2 regions of the Anoxybacillus ayderensis genome follow, and region 2 is predicted to be linked to the other one. Evidence: a T-box and tRNA genes for the amino acid it is inferred to sense, from the RefSeq annotation. Region 2 holds a T-box; the other holds one or more tRNA genes.
The links. The T-box of region 2 lies ahead of ileS (isoleucine--tRNA ligase). A T-box ahead of a tRNA ligase gene usually reads a tRNA of that ligase, here a tRNA-Ile.
Positions count from the first base shown of each region.

Region 1 (3,425 bases), on a different contig from region 2:
AAGGGGCAGAAGAAACGGCCAATGCTTCAGACGAAAGCATTCATCGCGTCGATGAGATGAAAAAGCGGATGCAACACGTATTAGTAAGTGTGAAAAACATTTCAGCTAGTGCGACTGATATGAATGAATCTTCAAAGGGTGGGGAAAAGCGGCTGACGCATTTAATTGCTGATATTCATTCATTTGCTGAGCAATTTAAAAAAGTAAACGATACGATTCAAAGTGTAAAACATCATTCGACGTCGATTACAAAAGTTGTGGATGTCATTCGACAAATTGCCGAGCAAACGAAGTTATTGGCGCTCAACGCAACAATTGAAGCGGCGCGCGCTGGAGAAGCTGGAAAAGGATTTGCGGTCGTCGCCACAGAAGTGAGAAAGCTTGCGGAACATGCTTCAAAGGCAACGGAAGAAATTACATCGTCCATTTTTGCGATGGAAGAAGTATCGATTCATGCGACAAACCAGTTTGAAGGGATGGTCACACATTTACAACATCAACTCACGTCCGCAAATGAGGCAAAGCGTTCGTTTGACCATTTGTTAAAAGAAATTCAGCGCGTCAATCGCAACGTGGCGAAAATGGAAGGGGAATTAGAGCAGTTTCAGCAATTATTGCCGATGATTGAGACGGTGACGGTGGCATTTGCTTCTGTTGCTCAACAAACGCTAGCAAGCGCAGAAGAAATGATGTCTGTTTCGTACGATCAAACGAAGCAGATGAATGATATGCATCGTGTTGGTGAACGATTAAATGAATTATCGCAATCATTATCCGCACTGACTGCAGCATTTAAACTATAAGAAGCAGGCTAATGGCCTGCTTCTTTAATAGAAGGGAGTTCTTTGATGGAAGCGAACAAAATCGTGACAGAAACGAACCAATCTAAAGCGACAGCATAAGGAACGACAATTTGTAGAGTTTCCATTATTGTGAAAAAGATGGTTGGTAATGTAATTGAATAAGCAGAGATACTCCACATATGGCGGTACGTTCCACGCTTATTTAACGTGCCGCGAAAAATAAGCCCGATGAATGCAAGAACGGTAACATAAAGAAATTTGCTTGTGCATGTGAAAAAGTATAATACGAGAAACGATAATGAAATCACAATAGGAAGCAACGATTGAAGCGTGCGGGCAAATTCATATACATCTTTGTTTGTAAAACGTTCTGCTTGCATGAAAGCATACGGATATGACTGAACGTGCCCATTAGCAACAAGTGCAAACTCTTCCTTTAAAAATGCCACCGCGTTTGTGTAACGTTCTGCATCATCTGTTGTGAGTGTACCTGTGCTATCAAATAAAATGGTCACGTTTGGATGCGTAAGTTCAATCGGTTCTTGTATGTTTGATGTCAATACTCCATCGACGACTTCAAATGGAGGAAGCTCTTCTTTTAATAGTTGATGCGTTGAGCCGATCATTTTGTTTATGCTCATTGTAAAGTAAATGGCAATCGGTAACGTTGCAATAAGCGATAAAAAAAACACGTAGCTAATCGCCTTTCCGATTGGATGAAAACGAAAGCGTGCAATATGTACAGGAGAATAAAGACTTTGTAACAACCGTTTCCACATAATCATTCACATCCTTTATGCGTCATCATTTCTCATTCTACTTCTTTTTCTATTTAGTACACAACCTTTTTGTTTCGTGTGTTGCACGTATTGACGCTTTCCGCCTTTTTTGCTAAAATTACCATCGGATATGGCGGACCCTTAGCTCAGCTGGTTAGAGCGGACGGCTCATAACCGTCTGGTCGCAGGTTCGAGTCCTGCAGGGTCCATTTACCTCGCTAAGTAAATTAGCGAGGTTTTTTTTGCAAATAATTTGAAACATTCGATGTATTTTGGTACTCTTAAGGTAGGTTCACTTATGAAACTTTTCTGTTTCTTAATCCAGTTAATCGGTTTCATTTGTGAACAATTACATAATGAATGAGGAGGAATGAAACATGGCATTTGAATTACCACAATTGCCTTATGCTTACGACGCGTTAGAACCACATATTGACAAAGAAACGATGAACATTCATCACACAAAACATCATAACGCGTATGTAACAAATTTAAACGCAGCGCTCGAAGGTCATCCAGAATTGCAAAACAAAACAATTGAAGAGTTAATGGCCAATTTAGATGCAGTACCTGAAAATATTCGCACAGCTGTTCGTAACAACGGAGGTGGACATGCGAACCACTCGCTCTTTTGGACTATTCTTTCGCCAAATGGTGGCGGTGAACCAACAGGTGAACTAGCTGAAGCAATCAATCGTACGTTTGGAAGCTTCGAAAAATTTAAAGAAGAATTTTCGAAGGCGGCAGCAACACGTTTCGGTTCTGGTTGGGCTTGGCTGGCCGTCCATAATGGTCAACTTGAAGTGACAAGCACACCAAACCAAGATACTCCGTTAATGGAAGGAAAAACACCAATTTTAGGATTAGACGTATGGGAGCATGCGTATTACTTAAAATATCAAAACCGTCGTCCAGATTATATTTCAGCATTTTGGAATGTTGTTAACTGGGACGAAGTGGCCAAGCGTTACGCAGCAGCGAAATAATGAAGAAGGGCTCGACAATTTGTCGAGCTCTTTTTGTATATCGTTGTAAAAGAGTAGGCAAACTACTTGTCAAGAAAGGAAGTTTGCCTATGAATAAATGGAAACGAATGGTGGCGCACGTTCGCACACATCGACAATTGTTTCTTTTGTTAGCAATTGGCGGATTATATTCCCTTAGTATCGCCTTGTCGAATACGTTTGTAAACGTATACGTTTGGAAAAAAGTGAACAGTTTTCAAGCTCTAGGTGTGTATAATTTAGCCATTGTCACATGGCAGCCGCTTGCATTTATCGTAGCCGGGCAAATCGCAAAAAAGATCGATCGTGTCATTGTGTTACGAATGGGTGTGACGTTTTTAGCATTCTTTTTTTTAGTCGTATTATTTAGCGGTGATCGAGCGATGAACCATTTATTTTTACTCGGCGGTTTGCTTGGTATTGGTTATGGCTTTTATTGGCTCGCATTTAACGTATTAACGTTTGAAATCACTGAACCAAATACGCGTGATTTATTTAATGGATTGCTTGGTGCGATGACATCTGTTGCAGGAATGATCGGTCCACCGCTTTCAGGGTGGGTCATTGCTTCAAGCGAGAAGTTTACCGGGTATATGGTCATTTTTTTAGCTTCTTTATGCTTATTTATTGCGGCTGTCATTTGTAGCTTTTTTTTACAGCGACGGCGTTCAGCAGGACAATTTGCGCTTCGTTCTGTATATGACGAGCGAAAGAAAAATAAAAATTGGCGAATGATTACAAACGCTCATTTTTTTCAAGGATTTCGTGAAGGAACGTTTGTGTTTATTGTTTCCATTTTTTTATTTATGGCGACAGGAACTGAAAAATCACTCGGTGTA
Region 1 covers NZ_JACDUV010000006.1:120,812-124,236, forward strand. Annotated here, with positions in the region: gene HNR63_RS09980 (methyl-accepting chemotaxis protein) at 1-803, shown strand, start outside; gene HNR63_RS09985 (DUF1189 domain-containing protein) at 812-1,588, opposite strand; tRNA gene HNR63_RS09990 (tRNA-Ile) at 1,718-1,791, shown strand; gene sodA (superoxide dismutase SodA) at 1,960-2,568, shown strand; gene HNR63_RS10000 (MFS transporter) at 2,658-3,425, shown strand, end outside.
Region 1: it encodes a tRNA-Ile, which carries the amino acid that the T-box ahead of ileS (isoleucine--tRNA ligase) is inferred to sense. The anticodon was not compared.

Region 2 (3,425 bases):
TCCTGTCACCGCCACCGCTGTGGAAAGCGATGAGTTAAACCAACCGCGATATTGGTCGGAACCTTCTAAATAAAGGTCAGCTGGGCGTTGTAAATCTGCGCGTTCTTCCAACACTGCTTGATGAGAAGAACCGGAGTCAAACCATACGTCCATAATGTCCGTTTCTTTCGTAAAGCGTCCGTTCGGGCTACCTGGATGCGTAAACCCTTCTGGAAGTAAATCTTTTGCTTCACGTTCAAACCAAACGTTAGAACCGTATTGGCGGAATAAGTTCGATACATGTTCAATCGTTTCGTCTGTAATAATTGGTTCGCCATTTTCCGCATAAAAGACAGGGATCGGCACACCCCATGCGCGTTGGCGCGAAATGCACCAGTCACCGCGATCGCGAATCATGTTGTGGATGCGAATTTCACCCCATGCTGGCACCCATTTCGTTTCTTCAACCGCTTGCAACAGTTGCTCGCGAATTTTATCGATGGATGCAAACCATTGCGCCGTCGCACGGAAAATGGTCGGTTGCTTCGTCCGCCAATCGTGCGGATACGAGTGTGTAATAAACGATAGTTTTAACAGGGCGCCTACTTCTTGTAGTTTTTCCGTAATCGCTTTGTTCGCCTCATCGTAAAACATGCCGGCAAATCCTGGAGCTTCTTCTGTCATATAGCCGCGCTCGTCAACTGGACAAAGCACACCTAAGCCGTATTTTTGCCCGACGATAAAGTCGTCTTCCCCGTGTCCTGGGGCCGTATGGACGCAACCTGTTCCAGCGTCCGTTGTGACGTGTTCACCACAAATGACGAGCGAATCGCGGTCGTAAAACGGATGTTTCGCCACGACGTACTCAAGCTCGCTTCCTTTGACTGTTTTTAATACTGTCACATGTTCCCAACCAATTTCTTTTTGCACCGATGAAAGCAACTCGGATGCGACGACATATTTACGACCGTCTGCTTCAACGACGCTATATTGCAGCTCTGGATGAACAGCGATGCCTAAGTTCGCAGGAATCGTCCATGGCGTCGTCGTCCAAATGACGATATGTTCATCGCCATCAAGCACACCTTTTCCGTCTTTCACAGGAAAAGCAACGTAAATAGACGGCGACCGTTTATCTTTATACTCAATTTCTGCTTCCGCAAGCGCGGATTCGCTTGATGGAGACCAATATACTGGCTTTAACCCTTTGTAAATTAACCCTTTTTTCGCCATCTCGCCAAACACTTTAATTTGTTGTGCCTCGTATTCTGGCGTTAACGTAATGTAAGGATTGTCCCAGTCGCCGCGCACGCCAAGTCGTTTAAATTGCTCGCGCTGACGGTCAATTTGCTCATATGCATATTGCTCACATAATTTTCGAAATTCAGCAACGCTCATTTCTTTTCGATTGATGCCTTTATTTTTCGTAAGCGCTGTTTCAATTGGCAATCCGTGCGTATCCCACCCCGGCACGTACGGTGCACAATAGCCGCTCATCGATTTATAGCGAACGATGAAATCTTTTAAAATTTTATTGAGCGCATGACCCATATGAATGTCACCGTTTGCATACGGCGGTCCGTCATGTAGCACAAACAACGGACGATCTTTCGTGCGCTCTTGCACTTTACGGTAAATGTCCATCTCTTCCCATTTTGCTTGTATTTGCGGTTCGCGTTGCGGAAGATTGCCACGCATCGGGAAATCAGTCTTTGGCATCAGTAACGTATCTTTGTAATCCATGATGTGAAAACCTCCTTTTATGTAAATAAAAAAACCTTCTCATGCCCAAAAGGGACGAGAAGGTCTCGCGGTACCACCCTTATTGACTATGTTTCCATAGTCCACTCGACATTCGTAACGGGAATGACGCGCCGTGTCCTACTACTCATTCGGCACGGAACTCCGGGGTGATTTTCATTCCTTCGCTTATGCCGAGCTTCCACCGCCCTCGACTCGCTGGAATAAGCTGTTGAAAGAACTACTGTCCCCTTCATCGTTTTTTCTTGTATAACTGTAATCGATATTATAGGCAATAACAACGCCGCTCGTCAAGACTCTGCTATTTCTTGTATTTCTTCATCATCGAGCTTATAATCTAATAAATGATCCCAGTCACCGTTGTTTAGCATATCAAGCTGTGCTTCAATTAACATTTTAAAACGATTGCGGAACACTTTCGCTTGACGCTTTAATTCTTCGACTTCCATCGCAATTTTCCGCGTTTTTGCAAGCGCTTCGCTAATGATGCGATCCGCGTTTTTCTCCGCTTCTTTAATGATGAGCTTCGCTTCTTTTTGGGCGTTTCGCTTCACTTCTTCCGCCGTTTCTTGCGCGATTAAAATCGATTTATTTAACGTTTCTTCAATATTTGTAAAATAGTTGAGCCTTTCTGTCAGCTCTCGTACTTTTTCTTCAAGCTGTTTTTTTTCACGCAAAATCATTTCGTAGTCTTTAATGACTTGATCTAAAAACTCGTTTACTTCATCTTCATCATATCCGCGAAAGCCTCGGCTAAATTCTTTATTATGAATATCTAACGGCGTTAACGGCATGTGGCCCACCTCCATCTTATGTACGTATGTGTCATTCGACATGTTTTGCGAAAATCCTGCTTTTATTTTGCTTTTTCGACAACGATGCGCCATTTTTCTTTTTTTGTTTGACCAGCAATCGCTTGTAGTCGGCAACGGCCGTGCCCGCGCAGCGACAATAAATCGCCTTCTCGGCATTCCATATGGGCTTGGTCAACCGTTTTCCAATTGACTTTCGCGAAGCTTTGTTCAATAAGCGCTTGTGCTTTTTGGCGCGATATGCGGAAACATTGCGCTAAAATGGCGTCCAGCCGCAAAGAAGAAACGGTCAACGTCTCTTCCTCCCATTCTTCTTTCACATCAAGAAGTTTGGAGAGCGGTTGTTCTTCTAACGATACTTTTGCTTTTCCGATCGAAGTGACGTTCATTTTTATAAATGGAGCAATTTCTTTGGCGACGACAAACTGAATGACATCTTCAACGATGACGATATCCCCAAACTTTTCACGCTTTACACCGAGCGACAACAGAGCACCGAGCACATCGCGATGCCCGAGCGTCACAAACTTTTTCGGGTAGCGAACGGAAAACAACGATAATTGAAAATCTTCTTCATTCGGTTGCAAGTACGGCGGGTATAGTAGTGCACGCTTTCGCTCTACCGACGATGAACCGCCAAAAAAAGCAACGTGCACTTCATCGTGATTGCCGACAATCGAGCGGACAATTTGTTGTTCACGCGGAGTTAAAAAATCTGTGAGTTTCGGAGCATATTGTTCCGTCACGAGCCGCTTCCATTCGCAAACGAGATCAATAAAATGATGCTCTTCCTTTCGAAAATGTTGATAAATGTCCATTACAACCCTCTACTTATCATATCGACTAATCCGTAAACACCTGCCGTCGCAAAGC
Region 2 covers NZ_JACDUV010000005.1:179,773-183,197, forward strand. Annotated here, with positions in the region: gene ileS (isoleucine--tRNA ligase) at 1-1,722, opposite strand, end outside; T-box leader at 1,770-1,985, opposite strand; gene HNR63_RS09060 (DivIVA domain-containing protein) at 2,031-2,534, opposite strand; gene HNR63_RS09065 (YlmH family RNA-binding protein) at 2,597-3,370, opposite strand; gene HNR63_RS09070 (YggT family protein) at 3,370-3,425, opposite strand, start outside.